Regions from separate parts of the Citrobacter sp. Marseille-Q6884 genome, predicted to be linked through region 2. Evidence: riboswitches for the same ligand, from Rfam matches in the RefSeq annotation. Region 2 holds a riboswitch; the other holds the start of a gene.
What was found. A riboswitch is a leader RNA that binds a small molecule or an ion and turns the genes downstream of it on or off. The one in region 2 is predicted to bind cobalamin.
Positions count from the first base shown of each region.

Region 1: it holds a riboswitch for cobalamin, as region 2 does, so the genes downstream of both, btuB (TonB-dependent vitamin B12 receptor BtuB) here and N7268_RS14755 (cobyrinate a,c-diamide synthase) in region 2, are expected to answer to the same signal.

Region 1 is NZ_CAMDRE010000001.1:1,349,950-1,360,956, reverse strand. Features, by position in the region: rRNA gene N7268_RS06485 (23S ribosomal RNA) at 1-850, opposite strand, end outside; tRNA gene N7268_RS06480 (tRNA-Ala) at 1,060-1,135, opposite strand; tRNA gene N7268_RS06475 (tRNA-Ile) at 1,195-1,271, opposite strand; rRNA gene N7268_RS06470 (16S ribosomal RNA) at 1,342-2,883, opposite strand; gene murI (glutamate racemase) at 3,258-4,109, opposite strand; gene btuB (TonB-dependent vitamin B12 receptor BtuB) at 4,054-5,937, opposite strand; cobalamin riboswitch at 6,002-6,198, opposite strand; gene trmA (tRNA (uridine(54)-C5)-methyltransferase TrmA) at 6,314-7,414, shown strand; gene N7268_RS06450 (YijD family membrane protein) at 7,473-7,832, opposite strand; gene fabR (HTH-type transcriptional repressor FabR) at 7,848-8,483, opposite strand; gene sthA (Si-specific NAD(P)(+) transhydrogenase) at 8,675-10,075, shown strand; gene oxyR (DNA-binding transcriptional regulator OxyR) at 10,058-10,975, opposite strand.
Region 2 is NZ_CAMDRE010000001.1:3,110,661-3,121,667, forward strand. Features, by position in the region: gene pduC (propanediol/glycerol family dehydratase large subunit) at 1-458, opposite strand, end outside; gene pduB (propanediol utilization microcompartment protein PduB) at 477-1,289, opposite strand; gene pduA (BMC domain-containing protein) at 1,286-1,570, opposite strand; gene pduF (propanediol diffusion facilitator PduF) at 2,096-2,905, shown strand; gene pocR (transcriptional regulator PocR) at 3,109-4,020, shown strand; cobalamin riboswitch at 4,354-4,529, shown strand; gene N7268_RS14755 (cobyrinate a,c-diamide synthase) at 4,617-5,996, shown strand; gene cbiB (adenosylcobinamide-phosphate synthase CbiB) at 5,993-6,952, shown strand; gene N7268_RS14765 (cobalt-precorrin-8 methylmutase) at 6,963-7,595, shown strand; gene cbiD (cobalt-precorrin-5B (C(1))-methyltransferase CbiD) at 7,592-8,731, shown strand; gene N7268_RS14775 (cobalt-precorrin-7 (C(5))-methyltransferase) at 8,725-9,330, shown strand; gene N7268_RS14780 (decarboxylating cobalt-precorrin-6B (C(15))-methyltransferase) at 9,320-9,889, shown strand; gene N7268_RS14785 (cobalt-precorrin-4 methyltransferase) at 9,882-10,655, shown strand; gene cbiG (cobalt-precorrin 5A hydrolase) at 10,636-11,007, shown strand, end outside.

The DNA of each region.
Region 1 (11,007 bases), 1.8 Mb from region 2:
GATGAGTTCACGAGGCGCTACCTAAATAGCTTTCGGGGAGAACCAGCTATCTCCCGGTTTGATTGGCCTTTCACCCCCAGCCACAAGTCATCCGCTAATTTTTCAACATTAGTCGGTTCGGTCCTCCAGTTAGTGTTACCCAACCTTCAACCTGCCCATGGCTAGATCACCGGGTTTCGGGTCTATACCCTGCAACTTAACGCCCAGTTAAGACTCGGTTTCCCTTCGGCTCCCCTATTCGGTTAACCTTGCTACAGAATATAAGTCGCTGACCCATTATACAAAAGGTACGCAGTCACCCCATAAAGAGGCTCCCACTGCTTGTACGTACACGGTTTCAGGTTCTTTTTCACTCCCCTCGCCGGGGTTCTTTTCGCCTTTCCCTCACGGTACTGGTTCACTATCGGTCAGTCAGGAGTATTTAGCCTTGGAGGATGGTCCCCCCATATTCAGACAGGATACCACGTGTCCCGCCCTACTCTTCGAGTTCACAACATATGCACTTTTGTGTACGGGACTATCACCCTGTATCGTGCGACTTTCCAGACGCTTCCACTAACACACATGCTGATTCAGACTCTGGGCTGCTCCCCGTTCGCTCGCCGCTACTGGGGGAATCTCGGTTGATTTCTTTTCCTCGGGGTACTTAGATGTTTCAGTTCCCCCGGTTCGCTTCATTACGCTATGTATTCACGTAATGATAGTGTGACGAATCACACTGGGTTTCCCCATTCGGAAATCGCCGGCTGTAACGGTTCATATCACCTTACCGACGCTTATCGCAGATTAGCACGTCCTTCATCGCCTCTGACTGCCAGGGCATCCACCGTGTACGCTTAGTCGCTTAACCTCACAACCCGAAGATGTTTCTTTCGATTCATCATCGTGCTGCGAAAATTTGAGAGACTCGAACACACCATTTTTCATTTCTTATTACGGAGAAATGAAACAGTGTGTCGTTTCAATTTTCAGCTTGATCCAGATTTTTAAAGAGCAAAACTTCGCAGTGAACCTTTTCAGGTACACTCTGAAGTTTTCTTGGGTTTTTGCAGTAAGTAATGGTGGAGCTATGCGGGATCGAACCGCAGACCTCCTGCGTGCAAAGCAGGCGCTCTCCCAGCTGAGCTATAGCCCCATCGAAGTCATCTCATTCACCTTAATCTTCCGGAACACCCTTCGGCATCAGAAAGAATTTGGTAGGCCTGAGTGGACTTGAACCACCGACCTCACCCTTATCAGGGGTGCGCTCTAACCACCTGAGCTACAAGCCTGCAGAGATTTCTTACTGCTAATTTTCATCAGACAATCTGTGTGGACACTACAAGGAACGGTTCTTTAAGGTAAGGAGGTGATCCAACCGCAGGTTCCCCTACGGTTACCTTGTTACGACTTCACCCCAGTCATGAATCACAAAGTGGTAAGCGCCCTCCCGAAGGTTAAGCTACCTACTTCTTTTGCAACCCACTCCCATGGTGTGACGGGCGGTGTGTACAAGGCCCGGGAACGTATTCACCGTGGCATTCTGATCCACGATTACTAGCGATTCCGACTTCATGGAGTCGAGTTGCAGACTCCAATCCGGACTACGACATACTTTATGAGGTCCGCTTGCTCTCGCGAGGTCGCTTCTCTTTGTATATGCCATTGTAGCACGTGTGTAGCCCTACTCGTAAGGGCCATGATGACTTGACGTCATCCCCACCTTCCTCCAGTTTATCACTGGCAGTCTCCTTTGAGTTCCCGACCGAATCGCTGGCAACAAAGGATAAGGGTTGCGCTCGTTGCGGGACTTAACCCAACATTTCACAACACGAGCTGACGACAGCCATGCAGCACCTGTCTCAGAGTTCCCGAAGGCACCAAAGCATCTCTGCTAAGTTCTCTGGATGTCAAGAGTAGGTAAGGTTCTTCGCGTTGCATCGAATTAAACCACATGCTCCACCGCTTGTGCGGGCCCCCGTCAATTCATTTGAGTTTTAACCTTGCGGCCGTACTCCCCAGGCGGTCTATTTAACGCGTTAGCTCCGGAAGCCACGCCTCAAGGGCACAACCTCCAAATAGACATCGTTTACAGCGTGGACTACCAGGGTATCTAATCCTGTTTGCTCCCCACGCTTTCGCACCTGAGCGTCAGTCTCTGTCCAGGGGGCCGCCTTCGCCACCGGTATTCCTCCAGATCTCTACGCATTTCACCGCTACACCTGGAATTCTACCCCCCTCTACAAGACTCTAGCCTGCCAGTTTCGAATGCAGTTCCCAGGTTGAGCCCGGGGATTTCACATCCGACTTGACAGACCGCCTGCGTGCGCTTTACGCCCAGTAATTCCGATTAACGCTTGCACCCTCCGTATTACCGCGGCTGCTGGCACGGAGTTAGCCGGTGCTTCTTCTGCGAGTAACGTCAATTGCTGCGGTTATTAACCACAACACCTTCCTCCTCGCTGAAAGTACTTTACAACCCGAAGGCCTTCTTCATACACGCGGCATGGCTGCATCAGGCTTGCGCCCATTGTGCAATATTCCCCACTGCTGCCTCCCGTAGGAGTCTGGACCGTGTCTCAGTTCCAGTGTGGCTGGTCATCCTCTCAGACCAGCTAGGGATCGTTGCCTAGGTGAGCCGTTACCCCACCTACTAGCTAATCCCATCTGGGCACATCCGATGGCAAGAGGCCCGAAGGTCCCCCTCTTTGGTCTTGCGACGTTATGCGGTATTAGCTACCGTTTCCAGTAGTTATCCCCCTCCATCGGGCAGTTTCCCAGACATTACTCACCCGTCCGCCACTCGTCACCCAAGGAGCAAGCTCCTCTGTGCTACCGTTCGACTTGCATGTGTTAGGCCTGCCGCCAGCGTTCAATCTGAGCCATGATCAAACTCTTCAATTTAAGTTTGATGCTCGTGAATTAAACTTCGTAATGAATTACGTGTTCACTCAGAGACTTGGTATTCATTTTTCGTCTTGCGACGTTAAGAATCCGTATCATTGAGTGCCCACACAGATTGTCTGATAAATTGTTAAAGAGCAGTGCCGCTTCGCTTTTTCTCAGCGGCGCGGGGTGTGCATATTACGCCATCCCGCTTCGAAGTCAAGCATTTAATTTCGCTTTTCTTCGTGAGGTTCTCTGTGGAACCCCGCTGACCCGGCGGCTTGCGTGCCGTTGTTCCGTGTCAGTGGAGGCGCATTATAGGGAGTTATTTCAGGCTGACAAGCGGAAATTTAAAATAACTTTCCGAGTGCGTATTTTTTCACCAAAACTGATTAAACTGCCAGTTTTTCGAGCGTTTTGAAGCCATAACGTTGGAGAACAGGCAGCAATTGTTCAGCCTCTGTCGTCATTGCCATACAGAATGCCACATTCTCGTCAGTTGATTTTGCATCTGGCGCTTCATGTTCTAATAGCCAGGCCGTCCGGCGAGCAATCGCGGCACCAGAATCCACCAGTCGCGTCCCTGCAGGCAGAACCTGTAAAAGCTCTTCCTGTAATAGAGGGAAATGAGTGCATCCCAGAACCACCGTATCTGGCGGTTCCGGCATCCGCAGCCATGGCCGCAGAATGCGCCGCAGCTCCTCCAGGGGAACAGGTTCGCCATGCAACTTCGCTTCAGCCAGTTCAACCAGCTCAGCCGATCCTAACATCGCAATCTGACACTCGTTGGCAAACCGCGCAATCAGCTCATGCGTATAAGAACGCTTCACCGTCGCCCGCGTTGCCAGCAGTCCCACGATACCATTAGCGGTGAGTCGCGCCGCCGGTTTAATCGCAGGTACAACCCCTACTACCGGGAAGGCAAACTTTTCGCGTAGCGCAGGGAGCGATACCGTACTCGCGGTATTACACGCGATGACCGCAAGTGAGAGGGGATAGCGCTGCTGAACCGCAGTGACAATTTCAACCACACGCTCGACGATAAACTCCTCACTCTTCTCTCCATATGGAAAGGCGACGTTATCGAAAGCGTAGATATAGTGGAGATCCGGCAACAGATTCCGGATCTCATTGTAGACCGACAACCCACCGACGCCGGAATCAAACACCAGCACGGTGGGACGTGGATCAGAAGGTGTAGCTGCCAGACAAGGTGTATTCCCGTCCTGCAGTTTGGTAGCCATAAACTGTCTCGTAATCTTTATCGAACAGGTTGGCGATTTTACCACGAACTGTCAGATGTGAGGTGACCGGATATGAAACTCCAATATCCCACAAGCTGACACCCCCCAATTTCACCGTACGAGAGGTGTAAGTGGTCTCGCTATAAACATTGTCGTAGCGTTGCCCCATATAGTGGTACGCGACGTTCCAGCCGAGATCGTAGACTTGTCCGGTTAACTCGTACTTAACCTGCTGTTTTGCCCGACGATAGAGCACTTTGTTCGTTTCATCATCCCGCGGATCAACATACTGCAATGTCAGGTGATGCTCTACCGGGCCGGTCGCAATATTCCCCGTCCATTCCAGTCCTTTGATGGTGGCCGATTTCACATTAACGTACTGGCTGTAGTTACCAATGCTTTTATAGTCAATCAGGTTTTGAATTTCATAATGGTATCCCGAGAACCGCCAATCTAGTGCCCCCGTTAATCCCTCAATTCCGGCTTCCCACTGTTTAGATTCTTCCGGCTTCAGATTCGGGTTGGCGACGATACCTAAATACCCATTTGATGCATAGCGCGTCGCCCCGTATTGCTGGCCAAGAGAAGGTGCCAGGAAGCCGGTACCGTAGGAAAGCGTTGCCCTATAGCCATCAACAAACTCCCATCCCGCCGCAGTTTGCCACGTGCCATGCCAGCCAAATTGCTCATCATGATCTTCGCGGCCGGACGCTTCCAGCGTCACGCTGTCGATCTGCTGCTGCCCGGTCAGGTATAGCCCTGTGGTATCGCGTTTGTAAGCATCTGATTTCGTTGTACTGCTGGACGTCAGTTTTTCCTGTTTCCAGTCAACACCGCCGCTAATCGCCCCATGCCCTACTTCAACGCTGTTACCCCATTGGATATAACGCTGTTCCATGTCATCCAGGGTCGCTTGTCCCGCATACCGGCCAAGATTATTGGTGTAGTTGTAATCTTTAAGACGTTGATAGTTAGCAATCAACTGAGAAGAATAGATACCGGAGTTATAACGCAGGCCGGTATCCCAGGACTGATTGTAATTCTGGGCTTCCTCATTGCCGCTAGCAGAACCATACATCGAGCCCTGGTCGTAATCACTGTTAGCGGTGTAGCCGTAACCCCGGAAGAAACCCGAGAAATTATCGTTAAACTTATGCTGCACGCCGCCCCAGAACAGTTTGTTGCGATAACCATCACGGTCACTATCGCCACTGTAGGGAGAATCAGGCTGAATGTTAAAACCTTTGGTTGTCTGGTAAGCGCCAGCTGCCGTTACCACCGTATCGCCAAAACGTTTATTTATTGCACCATCATAGGTCTGATAACCGTCCGTCCCCATACCCGCATTGATCTGCGCCTTCTCATCACTACTCATCGTAATAATGTTGACGACACCACCAATTGCACCGGAGCCATAAACAGCAGAGCGCGGCCCGCGAATGTATTCGATGCGCTGCACTAGCGATACCGGAATCTGGCCAATATCAATCGCGTTATCGATACCAGCACGAGCCATCGGCACACCATCAATCAGCACCAGAACATGGCGCGATTCGGTACCACGCACATACAGAGAGGCGCTATTCCCCATCCCACCGGTCTGAGAAATATCCACGCCAGGAAGGCGGCTCATTACATCGTTGAGATCTTTTGATTGCCAGCGCTGAATATCTTCGCGTGTCACAATTTCGGTAGGCGCCAGTACGGAATTCACAGGCTGCTGAAAACGGTTGGCAGTAACGACGAGCGTATCTGGGCTGGCATCCTGCGCCCAACCAGAAAATGCCGTGACAGAGAGTGCCGTCAGCAGCAAAGGTTTTTTAATCATTGTAAAGCATCCACAATATAAGAAGGATGCCGCAGGCCCCACCGATAGTACGCGATGATGAAAGCCAGATGCGACGTTAGCCGGCAGGTCTTCGGGCTTGGAAGGTTATTCTGGCTATAGAATAAAAAAGAAATGAAGACTTCCCACCATTGGCAGTGTCTGCTTGCGCTCTCATCCCACCTTTCCTTACCGCTGCGCGTCAGCTCCAGATTTACACTGGATTCCCTATTAACTCACAGGACCGGCACACGGATGCTACAGTCTGTTACAACTCACTGTCCAGACCGCATATCACAATATGAGAAATCATCAATAACTGGACATCTGATGAGCAATCCCTACAATCCCCGCGTACTTTTATTTTTCAGGATACATCATGACCCCCGAACACCTTCCGACAGAACAGTACGACGCACAGCTCGCTGAAAAAGTGGTGCGTCTGCAGAGCTTAATGGCGCCATTTTGCAAACAGGCTCCGGAAGTGTTTCGCTCACCGGTCAGCCACTATCGCATGCGTGCCGAATTCCGCCTGTGGCACGACGGCGATGACCTGTACCACATCATGTTCGATCAGCAGACCAAAAGCCGTATTCGCGTCGATAGCTTTCCGGCTGCCAGCGAGTTAATTAACACGCTGATGACGGCCATGATTGAAGGTGTTCGCAATAACCACACCCTGCGTCATAAATTGTTCCAGATCGATTACCTCACCACCATGAGCAATCAGGCGGTGGTATCGATGCTGTATCATAAAAAGCTGGATGACGAATGGCGCCAGGAAGCCGAAGCGTTGCGGGATGCGCTGCGAGCGCAGAATCTGAACGTACATTTGATTGGCCGGGCGACCAAAACCAAAATCGAACTGGACCAGGATTACATCGACGAACGTTTGCCGGTTGCGGGCAAAGAGCTTATCTACCGTCAGGTTGAGAACAGCTTCACGCAGCCTAATGCCGCCATGAATATTCAGATGCTGGAATGGGCTATTGATGTCACCAAAGGTTCAACGGGCGATCTGCTTGAACTTTACTGTGGCAACGGCAACTTCTCGCTAGCACTGGCACAGAACTTCAATCGCGTCCTGGCAACCGAAATCGCCAAACCATCCGTTGCTGCCGCTCAATACAACATTGCGGCTAACAATATTGATAACGTGCAAATTATTCGCATGGCGGCGGAAGAGTTTACTCAAGCGATGAATGGCGTGCGTGAGTTCAACCGGTTGCAGGGAATTGATCTGAAGAGTTACCAGTGTGAAACCATTTTCGTTGATCCACCGCGCAGTGGTCTGGATAGCGAAACGGAGAAAATGGTGCAGGCATATCCGCGGATTCTGTACATCTCCTGCAACCCGGAAACCCTGTGTAAAAACCTGGAAACACTCAGTCAGACGCACAATGTTTCACGTCTGGCATTGTTTGATCAGTTCCCGTATACGCACCATATGGAATGTGGCGTCTTGCTGACAGCGAAATAATCGACTTTGCCTGCAGGCCCGGTAAGCGCAGCGCCATCGGGCCTACAGAGTGGAGGGATTATTCAGAAATCTCCTGATTACGGTTACGCACTTTAAAGCCAATCCAGAACACCAGAATCACCGACAGTACCGCCGGGAAGAAGTTAGAGCCAATATTCGGATATTCAGCGCGCACGACTGTGCTGTACAACAGAACGCCGAGGATAAAACAGGCCGCGGACAGACCCGGTAATCCCACAGGCATGGTGCGGTTCTGGTAACGTTGGTGCAGACAGTAAACCGTCAGCACCAGCGAAATAATCGGGAATACAGAGAAAGGCACAATGGAGCTAAACAGCGCCGCAAATGTGCCATTGATCGATAAGCCAGCAACCAGCGCCAGCAGCAGCGTACCTTTATCTTGACCTGACTGTTTCATTGCTCGTCCTTCTCGTTACTCGGAGTGATGCGTCATCTTCTCTTGTTCACGGCGATACCAATAAAATGCGCCTTTCGCGATCATGCGCAGTTGCAGTACCAGCCGCTCTTCCAGTTGTCGGCGCTGTTCTGCGCCAACATCCAGTGCCTCTGCACCCGCACTGAAAACAATCGTCACCATGGCTTCAGCTTGCGCTTCAGTAAACGCGCGAGGCATATGGTTTTCGAGTTCCAGATAGTCGGCAAGTTCCGCAATGAAGTGCTGAATTTCGCGTGCGACCGCAGCACGAAACGCCGCGGAGGTACCAGAGCGCTCGCGCAATAATAAACGGAAGGCGTTGGGATTGTTGCCGATGAACTCCATAAATGTTGAGACCGAGGTACGGATCACACTCCCGCCCTTGGCGATGCGTTGACGCGCCTGGCGCATCAGTTGGCGCAGCATCAGACCGCTCTCGTCCACCATCGTCAGGCCGAGTTCATCTACATCGCGAAAATGGCGATAAAAGGAGGTTGGCGCAATGCCCGCTTCTCGAGCGACTTCTCGTAAACTGAGGCTGGCAAAACTTCGCTCTGCACTCAGTTGACTAAATGCGGCCTCTACCAGCGAACGCCGGGTTTTTTCTTTTTGTTGCGCTCTAACGCCCATCACGATGTCTGAATCCTTCCATATGCCTTGCTGGCACTATACCAGAGATTAGGCGGTTGGCATGGCTTTGTGAATGATTGTTTACGCGCAGTTTGTGCTTCGACTTCGCAAAAAAGCACAACGATAATTGGGTTATCCCAACAACGATGTTACTATTCTGTTGCTTTTATGTATAAGAACAGGTAAGCCTGACCATGTCACATTCCTACGATTACGATGCAATAGTAATAGGTTCCGGCCCCGGCGGCGAAGGCGCTGCAATGGGTCTGGTTAAGCAAGGAGCGCGCGTCGCGGTTATTGAGCGCTATCATAACGTCGGCGGCGGGTGCACCCATTGGGGCACCATCCCGTCGAAAGCACTCCGCCACGCCGTCAGCCGTATCATTGAATTCAATCAGAACCCCCTGTACAGCGACCATTCCCGACTTCTTCGCTCCTCCTTTGCCGATATTCTCAACCATGCGGATAACGTCATTAATCAGCAAACGCGCATGCGGCAAGGATTTTACGAGCGTAACCACTGCGAAATATTGCAGGGAAATGCCCGTTTTGTTGACGAACACACGATCGCTCTGGAATGCCACGACGGCACGGTGGAAACCCTCACGGCAGATAAGTTTGTCATTGCCTGCGGTTCACGCCCTTACCACCCCACTGATGTCGATTTTTCACACCCGCGCGTTTACGACAGCGACTCCATTCTCAGCCTGCATCACGAACCCCGCCATGTGCTGATCTACGGCGCTGGGGTCATTGGCTGTGAATATGCGTCAATCTTTCGCGGTATGGATGTGAAAGTTGATTTAATCAACACCCGCGATCGGCTGCTGGCGTTTCTCGATCAGGAGATGTCCGATTCGCTCTCATATCACTTCTGGAACAGCGGCGTCGTTATTCGCCACAATGAAGAATATGAGAAAATTGAAGGCTGCGATGACGGTGTCATTATGCACCTGAAATCCGGCAAAAAACTGAAGGCCGACTGCCTGCTGTATGCCAACGGGCGCACCGGTAATACCGATTCGCTGGCGCTGGAGAATATTGGCCTGAAAACAGACAGCCGTGGACAACTCAAAGTCAACAGCATGTACCAGACGGCGCTGCCGCATGTGTATGCCGTAGGCGATGTGATCGGCTATCCAAGCCTTGCGTCTGCAGCCTACGATCAGGGACGTATTGCCGCTCAGGCACTGGTAAAAGGTGAAGCCACCGCGCATCTGATCGAAGATATTCCAACCGGTATTTATACCATTCCAGAGATCAGCTCTGTCGGTAAAACGGAACAGCAGCTCACGGCAATGAAAGTCCCCTACGAAGTTGGCCGTGCCCAGTTTAAACATCTGGCGCGTGCGCAAATTGTCGGGATGAGTGTCGGAACGCTGAAAATCTTGTTCCATCGTGAAACCAAAGAGATTTTGGGGATCCACTGCTTTGGGGAACGCGCTGCCGAAATTATTCATATCGGTCAGGCGATTATGGAGCAAAAAGGTGGTGGTAACACCATTGAGTACTTCGTTAACACCACCTTTAACTACCCAACCATGGCAGAAGCCTATCGGGTCGCTGCATTAAACGGCTTAAACCGCCTGTTTTAACGCATTGTCGAAATGGCCATCCATTGCACCACGGATGGCCTCAGCCAGCTGTTCATAACGGCTACGCAGCGGCGAACCAGGACGGTACACCAGACCAATCGTACGGCGCGGTTCAGGCTTAATGCACGGTAAATAGACAACGCCATCACGTTTACGCTCCGGCGGAACGGCCAGTGCGGGCAGTAAGGTAATACCGCTGCCTGCCGCTACCATGTTGCGCAGCGTTTCCAGACTGGTTGCACGGAAATGGGTATCTTCATCAGCACCTGCTTCAAAGCAAAAACCCATTGCCTGATCACGTAAACAGTGACCATCTTCCAGCATCAACAGTTTTTCACCCGCCAGATCGGACATCGGTACGCAGTCGCGGTTTGCCCATGGGTGATCTTCGTAGATCGCCAGCATCATTGGCTCATCAAACAACGGTACTTCGATGAACGCTTCACTCTCTTTCACCAACGCCAGAATCACGCAGTCGAGCTTACCGCTATCCAGTTGCGCCAACAGCTGATGCGTCTGCGCTTCATGCAGGTACATTTCCAGTTTCGGGAAAGTCTGGTGCAACATAGGAATAATATGCGGCAACAGGTATGGCCCCACCGTTGGGATCAAACCAATATGTAGCGGGCCAGACATTGTCTCGCCTTGTTGGCTTGCCATTTCCTTGAGCACTTTGACCTCGCGCAGCACAGTGCGCGCCTGATCCACCAGCAGTAAACCGGCCTGAGTAAACAGCACTTTACGGCTCGTGCGCTCCAGCAACATGACGCCAAGCTCATCTTCCAGCTTGCGGATCTGTCCGCTAAGTGTAGGTTGGCTGACATGACAGGAGTCCGCTGCCCGTCGGAAGTGACGGTGTTCGGCTAGCGCTACCAGGTATTCAAGATCACGAATATTCATTATTCATCCTCCATTGCCACGATAGTTCATGG
Region 2 (11,007 bases):
TGCACCGGATTATCTCTTACGTTCGTGACGTGCGCTTGTTGAGAAGGGGTTCGACGGGCACGCATTTTCTGCATTGCCATCATCATCTCAACCACATTCATATGTGAAACCACTTCGACAATTTTTGCTGGTGTCATCGCGGTTGTCAGCGGAACAATGTCCTTGCGCTTCACATTGGGGTCGCAAAGCATATTGGCGAGTTTGACGGAGTCCATCGCCATGACTTCTTCTGCACGTGACAGATTAATACCGTAACGGGCAATGAAATGGTCAATCAGATCAAATTCGCTGGCGGCTTTTCCGTCAAGCTCAGTGACCATACCGTTGACGATTTTTATCGATGGTTTAGGGTCGTTCGGGCTTTCCATCGCAATGAAGCCTTCTTCGATCCACTCCTTAACGAAGCCGTCCTGATTCACAGGGCGTTTCGCCAGTGCTTCAAATCTTTTCGATCTCATGAATCAGCCTCACTGATATCAGATGTAGGACGGACGATCGTTTTTCGGCTCTGAGCCGAGCGTCGCAAGGACCGTTTTGCCAATTTCACGCGCGGAAATAACGGCCTGACGTACGGCGCCTGAGTCGCCGGAAATCACCAGGATAGCTTCGTTACTGAAGCTGGTGCCATGTGCCGGGGAGCTATAAGCAACCACTTCAACGTTGGCGGATTTCAGTGCGGTATCAGCCATCAATACCCCCACAGAAGCAGGCGCCCCGACGATAACGCCGCAGGCACGGCCAATCGGCGCCCCGAAGGCTTTTTCCAGCGCGTAACTTGCACGGGCGGTGTATTGCATCTCGATGTGACCAGCTTCGTTGGCATAGACATCGCCAAACGTGCGGTCCAGTTCCTTCAGCGCGACTTCAATTCCGCGTTTCACATCGGAAACATCGTTACCGCCTAAGATAATCAGAGAACCGTGACCCGCTCCGCCTTTGGTATCGCGAGGAAGCTCAATACTGACGACTTCCGTGTTTGTCGCTTTTACCGCTTCATCGGCGGCCATGATGTGTGGGCCCGCGCCTGTACGTGCGCCCAGAATGCCAATGGAGCGGTAACGTTTTTCAAGTTTCATCGCGTCCAGTAGGGCGCTGTCGACGTTTGCGATCACCAGGCCAACCGTGTCGCCAATCGCAGTGCCGACAAATTCCGTTAAACTGCAGCTTTTCTCTGCCATAGCCGTTTCTCGTATTGGAGGAGTATTTTCTGGGATAGCCTTCTGTTCTGGCGTTGCCACTCGGGCAATCACCTGCGCCATGATCTGTTCAACCAGTTCATTGCTGCTCATGAGCTAATTCCCTTCGGTAAGATTTTTTCAACATCGGTATGAGGGCGTGGGATCACATGTACGGCTTTCACTTCACCCACATTACGTGCGGCAGCGGCACCCGCATCGGTTGCTGCTTTTACTGCGCCGACATCGCCGCGCACGATAACGGTTACCAGCCCTGAACCAATTTTTTCGTAGCCGACCAGCATTACATTGGCTGACTTCACCATTGCGTCTGCGGCCTCTATGGCTGCAGTTAAGCCTTTGGTTTCTACCATTCCTAACGCTTCTTGTTGCATAAAGACCTCGCCTGGGTTGTCCCGATATTCATGACTATAAAAAGAAGCGAGGAAAAAGAATGGCTGACTTGAATGTGAGAGTGAAAAAATAGTAAGTGTTCGGTGATATAAAATTGCTAAAATATATTATAACTTATTGATTTTTGGTGTTTTGTTGTAATTTTCTGATGTGATTTTTTGGCTATGTTAATTCCATATTTACACTTTTCCTGATGACAGGGTTAATATCATTTGCTATGTGGAAGAAATGAAATTGTGATGTTGATTTGAAAACGGGAATCTACTGATAGCAATATTTTATTATGCTTATAGTTGCCTTCTAATAGGCTTATTGTCCGTATTCCTTGCTGATTTTAATTAATAAAATGGCAAGAATTTGTTATCGCCACACGATTTTTAAAAGCATCGTGTAAGCAGGTTGCCAACAATTTGCCGACAGGGCTTCTTATAGTAAACATCGAAGTATTCTACTGCCAGCAAGGAGTCCGCTGGTCAAGACACGAACTCTACTCAGAAGGTGTCACGATGAACGATTCACTAAAAGCGCAATGTATTGCCGAGTTTTTGGGTACCGGACTGTTTTTGTTTTTTGGCATTGGATGTCTGAGCGCGCTGAAAGTCGCCGGTGCAAGTTTAGGATTGTGGGAGATCTGTATCATATGGGGGTTGGGTATCTCGCTTGCTGTCTATCTGACCGCCGGGATTTCCGGGGCGCACCTCAATCCTGCCATCACCATCGCGTTGTGGCTGTTTGCCTGTTTTCCGGGGCGTAAAGTGTTGCCCTATAGCGTTGCGCAGGTGGCAGGAGCCTTTGGCGGCGCGTTATTGGCCTATCTGTTGTACGGCAGTCTATTTATCGAGTTCGAAACGACACACCAGATGGTTCGCGGTAGTCTGGAAAGCCTGCAGCTCGCCAGTATTTTTAGTACCTATCCTGCGGCTGCGCTGAGCGTCTGGCAGGCCGCGCTGGTGGAGGTGGTGATTACGTCCATTCTGATGGGCTTAATCATGGCACTGACTGATGATGGTAATGGTGTTCCTAAAGGACCCCTGGCTCCCTTGCTCATCGGCCTGCTGGTCGCTGTTATTGGCGCATCCACCGGCCCACTCACCGGGTTTGCCATGAACCCGGCGCGTGATTTCGGCCCGAAACTATTCGCATGGCTTGCCGGGTGGGGAAATGTTGCGATGACCGGAGGGCGAGAAATTCCCTATTTCATCGTACCGATTGTGGCACCTATTATCGGCGCTTGTGCGGGAGCCGCAATTTATCGTTATTTTATAGGCAAAAACTTACCATGTAATACATGCAAGCTGGAGGGAAACGAGAGCTAGCTCTATGGAAAATGTTTATTTTTGACATGCAAAATTTGATTTCGTGATCCGGTTTCCTGAACCGCTTAAAAAGTCTCCCAAGAATGGGAGACTTTTGTTATTGTCCTTTACACCTTTTTATCATTGCTTTGGATGGCGAGATGAAAATGGGATGTAAATAATATGTTTTATTTATAACAATAAATTAACTGAGAGGTTTTATCATGATTTCTGCGAGTGCCCTGAACTCAGAACTCATTAATAAAATCGCACAGGATTTTGCGCAGGCCACCAGTCTGGCGGTTGTGGTTGTCAATATTCACGGTGATGAAATTTCTGAGCTATTTAATTTCACGCCATTTTGTCAGTTGATGCGCCAACACCCCCAGCACAGTGCCCGCTGCAGAATGAGCGATCGCTGTGGAGGGCTTGAGGCGTCAAAATCCGATCAACCCTGCATCTATCGGTGTCACGCCGGGCTTACTGACTTCTCGATTCCTTTAGTCATAGCGGGTCATCTGGTCGGGTTCGTGTTATGCGGTCAGGTTCGCTTAAGCAATGATGTAGGGTTAGTCGATATTCTGAATGTGGATGACCGTTGGCAGGCCGACCCTGAACTGGTTAGCGAATTTCGTAATGTCCCGGAAATGGACTATTCACGAGTTATTGCCTCTGCGGATCTGCTGAAGTTGATTGTCGAAAATTGTCTTAAAAAACAAATCAATTTTGTCGTCATCAAAGATAATCCTCAACAATCGGAGCCGGTCAGAGCTAACCGTAGTTCGAATCCGCATGACAGTAAAATGAAGAAGGCTCTGCGCTATATTGATGCACATTTATCAGACGATCTGCGTCTGGAAGATGTCGCATCTCATGTTTACCTGAGCCCATACTATTTCAGTAAGTTGTTCAAAAAATATCAGGGAATCGGGTTTAACGCCTGGGTAAACCAACAGCGGATGGCAAGCGCTAAAGAGTTGCTTTGTCATAGCGACTGGAGCATTGCCAGCATTGCGCGTAATTTAGGCTTTTCGCAGACCAGTTATTTCTGCAAAGTTTTTCGCCAGACGTATCAGGTTACGCCGCAGGCTTTTCGCCAGCAAATAAATGTTGTTTCGTCCAATGAGTCAGCATAAATAGCAATAATTTGCTATTGCCGATTTTTGATATCGTACGGTATGTCCGTCATTATAAAATGAAAACCAGGAGCAGCAGTCAATAAATTGTCATAGCGCAACAAAATAATGGTATTAGAGGGATAAACTGCACCAGTTTTTATTTTTGTGATGAGATACAGTGTCTATGTGAAAGACTTTCTTTATTCTTTACGGACGCTTTCATTCAGAATACGAACATATGAATTGCATGGGTTAATGCCAAAACATTGGCTAGATGAACCCGGAAAGATATTAATTTGAATTACTGTCATGAGGTCTTGAATTTTCCTCATGACGCAGAGCTGAATTAAATCGGCTCTTGAGCTGACAGGTTTGCCACATTTGTGGTTGGGAAGGGGGTGAGAATCCCCCGCAGCCCCCGCTGCTGTGATGCTGACGACCCCGTATAGACCACTGATCGTGAGATTGGGAAGGACGGGCGAGAATGACGCTAAGCCAGAAGACCTGCCTGTCAGTGACTACCAACAACTTCGGTGGGAAGTGGGTTGCGCAGATGCATACAGTCGAGAGACTGGGTATCTATACACCCCTACCACCCTGAACAGGATCAGGGTATGGCAGTCGATTTACACGCGTTTGTTCTTGCAGGCACCGGAAGCGGCTGTGGTAAAACTACGGTGACGCTGGGCTTGCTAAGCTTGATGAAAAAACGTGGTTTGCGCGTCCAGCCATGCAAAGTGGGTCCTGATTATCTCGATACCGGCTGGCACACGGCTGTGTGCGGTACAGCTTCCCGCAATCTTGATAGCTTCATGCTTCCTGTTCCTGTACTTAACGCCTTGTTTTGCGAGCAGATGCAGCACGCAGATATCGCTGTTATCGAAGGCGTTATGGGATTGTATGACGGCTACGGTACAGACCCTGACTACTGCAGTACCGCCGCGATGGCGAAGCAGCTGGGTTGCCCGGTGATTTTACTGGTTGATGGCAAAGCCGTTTCTACCTCCATCGCCGCGACGGTAATGGGGTTCCAGCATTTTGATCCTTCCCTGAACATCGCCGGCGTCATTGTTAATCGGGTAAACAGCGAATCACATTACCAGTTACTCAAAGTCGCGATTGAGCGTTACTGCTCAGTGCCTGTCTTAGGTTACGTGCCTCGCATGGAAGGCGTCGCTCTCCCGGAACGTCATCTTGGATTAGTGACTGCGCGCGAGTCAGTCATCAATCAGCAGCCGTGGCAGGAATTCGCCGAAACGCTGGAGCGAACGCTGAATATCGACGCGCTTCTGGCATTAAGCCAGATGGATACTCAGCCTGTTGGTGAGTGGCCGGTACTTCCCGCCGCTGATGCAGGCGCAGGTCTTACGCTTGCTATTGCGGATGACGAAGCGTTTAACTTCTACTACCCGGACAACATCACTCTTCTGGAACGTACGGGCATTAACATTGTTCGTTTCAGCCCATTACACGACAGCCATTTACCGGACTGCCAGATGATCTGGTTAGGTGGCGGCTATCCTGAACTGCATGCTGAAATGCTTGCCAGCAATACCTGCATGCTCGCGCAATTACGGTCGGCGCATCAGCGTGGTGTGGCTATTTACGCAGAGTGCGGCGGGTTGATGTATCTCGGAAGCTCGCTGGAGGATGGCAACGGTGATATCTGGCCAATGGCGGATATCATTCCCGGCCACAGCAAGATGGGTAAGCGCTTGACCCGTTTTGGCTACTGTGAAGCACAAGCGGTTCAGCAAACCTTGCTGTCCGCACCAGGCGAAGTGCTGCGTGGGCATGAATTTCACTATTCTGATTTTACGCCTGAAACACCCGCTGTGATGGACTGTCGCAAAGTGCGGGATGGTAAAACGTTGCAAGCATGGTCAGGCGGCTGGCAGGTCGGTAATACGTTCGCCAGCTATCTGCACGTTCATTTTGCCCAACGTCCAGAGATGCTCAATCACTGGCTGGCAGCCGCGAGGAGTGCGTTATGACGCTGCTTGCATGGTGCGTGGCCTGGCTTCTCGATTTTATCATTGGTGACCCGCAGAGTTGGCCGCATCCGGTGCGCTGGATAGGCAATTTTATCTCAACCGTTCAGCGCGTAATTCGACGTTACTGCCACAGTGACAGTATGCTGCGCATCGGTGGCGCGGTGATGTGGGTAGTGGTTGTAGGGGGAACCTGGGCTGTTTCCTGGGGCGTGCTGGCGCTGGCCAAGTCAATTCACCCGTGGTTAGGGTGGGCTGTTGAGGTCTGGATGATCTTTACCGTACTGGCGGGCCGTTGTCTGGCGAATGCCGCACGGGATGTCGAGCGTCCGCTTCGCGCCAATAATCTTGCCGAAAGCCGGGAAAAACTCGCCTGGATTGTGGGACGGGACACCTCGCAGTTGCAACCGCTGCAGATTAATCGCGCCGTGGTGGAAACCGTTGCGGAAAACACGGTTGACGGCATTATCGCGCCACTGTTCTTTCTGTTCCTCGGCGGAGCCCCGCTGGCGATGGCCTACAAAGCCGTGAATACCCTGGATTCCATGGTTGGCTACAAACATGAAAAGTACCGCGCTATCGGTATGGTCAGCGCGCGTCTGGACGATGTGGCGAACTTTATTCCTGCGAGACTGAGCTGGTTACTGCTGAGCGTGGCGGCATTTTTATGTCGTCAAAACGGCTCCCGCGCGCTGCATATAGGCTGGCGCGATCGCTATAACCATAGCAGCCCAAACTGTGCGTGGTCGGAGGCCTCCGTTGCCGGGGCGTTAGGCATTCGTCTGGGTGGTCCTAACGACTACTTTGGCGAGCGCGTTGAGAAACCGTGGATTGGTGATGCCCAACGCGACATTTCAGTAGATGACATTTCCCAAACGATTCGATTGATGTGGGTCGCATCGACGCTGGCACTGGTGCTGTTTATCGCACTGCGGTGGCTGTTGGTCGGTGTAGCCTGAGGACAAAACTATGCAATATATCCAGCAACCCCAGGCGATTGAGGCCAAAAGTTTCGACATCATTGGCGAGATTATTCGTGAAACCCGCCCGGACTATCAGTTTGCCAGTCCGTTACATGAAGCCATCATCAAGAGGGTGATCCACACCACAGCTGACTTCGACTGGCTGGACATTTTATGGTTCTCCGACGATGTGCTGGAGCAGTTTTGCGCCGCATTAAGCCGCCCGAGCGTTATTTACACGGACACCACCATGGCGCTTTCCGGGATCAACAAAACCCTGTTGGCAAAATTTGGTGGTGAGTGCCGTTGTTATATCAGCGATCCGCGAGTGGTGCGCGCGGCAAAAGAGCAGGGGATCACCCGTTCAATGGCCGCCGTTGACATTGCGGTAAATGAAGAAGGTGAAAAGCTGTTTGTCTTTGGTAATGCGCCGACGGCTCTATTTCGTCTACTTGAGCATGATGTCGCTGTCAGTGGCGTGGTTGGCGTACCGGTCGGTTTTGTTGGCGCGGAGGAATCGAAAGACGCGCTGACGCAAAGCAACCTGCCAGCCATTGCGGCGTTAGGGCGCAAAGGCGGGAGTAACGTTGCCGCCGCTATCGTCAACGCGATGCTCTACCACATGCAGGGGGCGCGATGAGCGACCAGGCCTTCGATGCGCCGGTGTGGCACAACGGTAAAGCACTGCGCAAAGGTTACACCACGGGTTCCTGTGCGACGGCGGCAGCGAAAGTCGCTGCATTAATGGTACTGCGCCAGCATTTGATCCATCAGGTTTCCATCGTAACGCCTTCCGGCGTGACGCTATGCCTGAACGTTGAGTCGCCGCACATTGAAGGACAACAAGCCATAGCAGCCATCCGCAAAGACGGTGGCGACGATGTGGACGCGACGCACGGGATGCTGATTTTTGCCCGCGTCACGTTAAATGATAGCGGTGAGATCGTTGTGCAGGGCGGTGAAGGCGTCGGCACTGTGACCCGCAAAGGAATTGGTCTGCCGGTGGGCAGTTCAGCGATCAATCGTACGCCACGACAGACGATTGAGTCTGCGGTACGCGAGGCGATAGGTCCGCATCGCGGAGCGCACATTGAGATCTTCGCGCCCGAAGGGGAAGAGCGCGCGCAAAAAACGTATAACTCGCGTTTAGGGATTCTGGGCGGCATTTCTATCATCGGCACCACGGGTATCGTCACGCCGATGTCGGAAGAGAGCTGGAAACGTTCACTGTCGCTGGAGCTGGAAATCAAACGCGCAGCAGGGCTGGAACGTGTTGTGCTGGTGCCGGGTAATCACGGTGAACGTTTCGTCCGCGAACAGATGGGGATCGACACGCAGGTTGTTGTCACCATGAGCAACTTTGTGGGCTACATGATTGAAGAAGCGGTGCGTCTTGGATTCCGACAAATCGTTCTGGTTGGTCATCCAGGCAAGCTGATTAAAATCGCCGCCGGGATCTTCCATACCCACAGTCATATTGCCGATGCACGTATGGAAACGCTGGTTGCCCATCTTGCTCTGCTCGGCGCACCGCTGGAACTGCTCACACTGGTCAGTGACTGCGATACCACCGAAGCGGCGATGGAACACATTGAGGTTTTCGGCTTTCAGCATATTTATGACCATCTGGCCAAACGCATTTGTATGCGTGTTCTGCAAACGTTGCGCTTTACCAAAAATCCCCCGACCTGCGACGCCATCATGTTCTCTTTTGACAACCAGGTGCTCGGTAGTAACCGTCCGGTCGCAGAGATTGCTAAGGAGATGCAATGTTAACCGTCGTAGGGATGGGACCTGCGGGCTTGCACCTGATGACGCCCGCGGCGCGCGAAGCCGTCGCAACGGCGGATGTTCTGGTTGGAGGCAAGCGGCATCTACAGCAATTCCCCGATTTTACCGGTGAACAGTTTGTTCTTGGCGCCAACATCCCGGAGCTATTGAGCTGGATTAGCCGGCAGCAGGATCGGCATGTTGTGGTACTGGCCTCTGGCGATCCGCTGTTCTATGGCATTGGTACCCGGATGGTGGCGCACTTTGGCATCGAAAATGTACGCATTGTCCCTGGCATCAGCGCGGTGCAGTACCTGTGCGCGCAGTCCGGTATTGATATGAACGACATGTGGCTGACCAGCAGCCACGGTCGCAGCGTCTGTTTTGATGAACTGGCACGACATAACAAGGTGGCGATGGTGACGGATGCCCTGTGCGGTCCACGTGAAATCGCGCACCAACTTATTGCACGAGGTAAGGGACATCGCTGGATGGTCATTGGCGAAAACCTGGCGATGGAAAACGAGCGTATCCACTGCCTGCCTCTGAGTGAAATTAATGCCGACTATGACATGAATGCAGTGGTGATCCTCGATGAAAGATGAGCTTTTTCTGCGTGGAGAGAAGGTGCCGATGACCAAAGAAGCGGTGCGTGCGCTTGCCCTCTCAAAACTTGAATTACACCGCGCCAGCCACCTGATTGATATTGGCGCGGGTACCGGCAGCGTATCGATAGAAGCGGCGTTGCAATATCCGTCGCTGCGCGTCACGGCGATCGAGCGTAACCCTGCTGCGTTGAGGCTTCTGGACGAGAATCGTCAGCATTTTGCCTGCGGGAATATCGATATTTATCCCGGTATTGCACCGATGACGATCACCGAAAAAGCCGATGCCATATTCATGGGCGGCAGCGGCGGTCACCTGACCGATCTGATTGACTGGTCGATGCGTCAACTGTACCCCGCTGGTCGACTGGTGATGACATTCATTCTCCAGGAAAACCTGAATACTGCCCTGGCACATCTCGACCATCTCGGCGTACAAGGCGTGGATTGTCTGCAAATGCAGGTTTCCTCTCTTACCACGCTGGGAAGTGGTCACTATTTCAAACCGAATAACCCCGTATTTGTTATCGCCTGTCAGAAGGAAGGAAACCATGTCTGAGATTTTTGATCCCCGTAGTGTGTGGTTTGTTGGCGCTGGTCCTGGCGATCGCGAACTGATTACCCTCAAAGGTTACCGGTTGCTGCAGCAGGCGCAGGTCGTCATCTACGCCGGATCGCTGATTAATACTGAGCTGCTGGAATATTGCCCGGCCGGCGCTGAATGTCATGACAGCGCGGAACTGCATCTGGAGCAGATCCTCGATCTCATGGAAGCCGGGGTGAAAGCCGGAAAAACCGTCGTGCGTCTGCAAACCGGCGATGTCTCGCTCTATGGCTCCGTACGTGAGCAGGGCGAAGAGCTGACCAAGCGAGGCATTGACTGGCAGGTCGTGCCAGGCGTTAGCGCCTTCCTGGGCGCGGCAGCGGAACTTGGCGTCGAGTACACCGTACCTGAGGTTTCCCAAAGCCTAATCATTACCCGTCTGGAAGGTCGCACGCCGGTACCAGAACGTGAACAACTGGAGGCGTTTGCCAGCCACCAGACGTCGATGGCGATTTACCTTTCTGTCCAGCGTATTCATCGTGTTGCAGAGCGTTTGGTCGAGGGGGGATACCCGGAGACCACGCCGGTCGCCGTCATCTATAAAGCAACCTGGCCGGAAAGCCAGACCGTTCGTGGCACCCTGGCGGATATCGGCGACAAAGTGCGTGATGCAGGGATCCGCAAAACGGCGCTCATTCTGGTCGGTAACTTCCTGGGCTCGGAGTATCACTACTCCAAACTCTATGCGGCGGACTTTAGCCATGAATACCGTAAAGCCTGAATCCATTGCGCTGTTTTGCCTGACGCCAGGCGGTGTGGTGCTGGCGAAGCGTCTGGCGGCAATGCTGCCGGTAACCTGTTTCACCAGTGAAAAATTGCTGGAGGAGGGATTTGTTCCCTTCGAAAACGGTTTTGCTCAGGCGGCACGCGATGCTTTTGCGAATTACTCCGCGCTGATTTTTATCGGTGCGACCGGTATTGCGGTACGCGTACTGGCACCGCTGGTAAACGACAAATTTTGCGACCCAGCGGTCGTGGTGATTGATGAGCGCGCCCAGCATGTTATCAGCCTGCTCTCCGGTCATGCGGGTGGCGCAAATGCGCTGGCGCGTTATCTGGCGGGAATGCTGGGT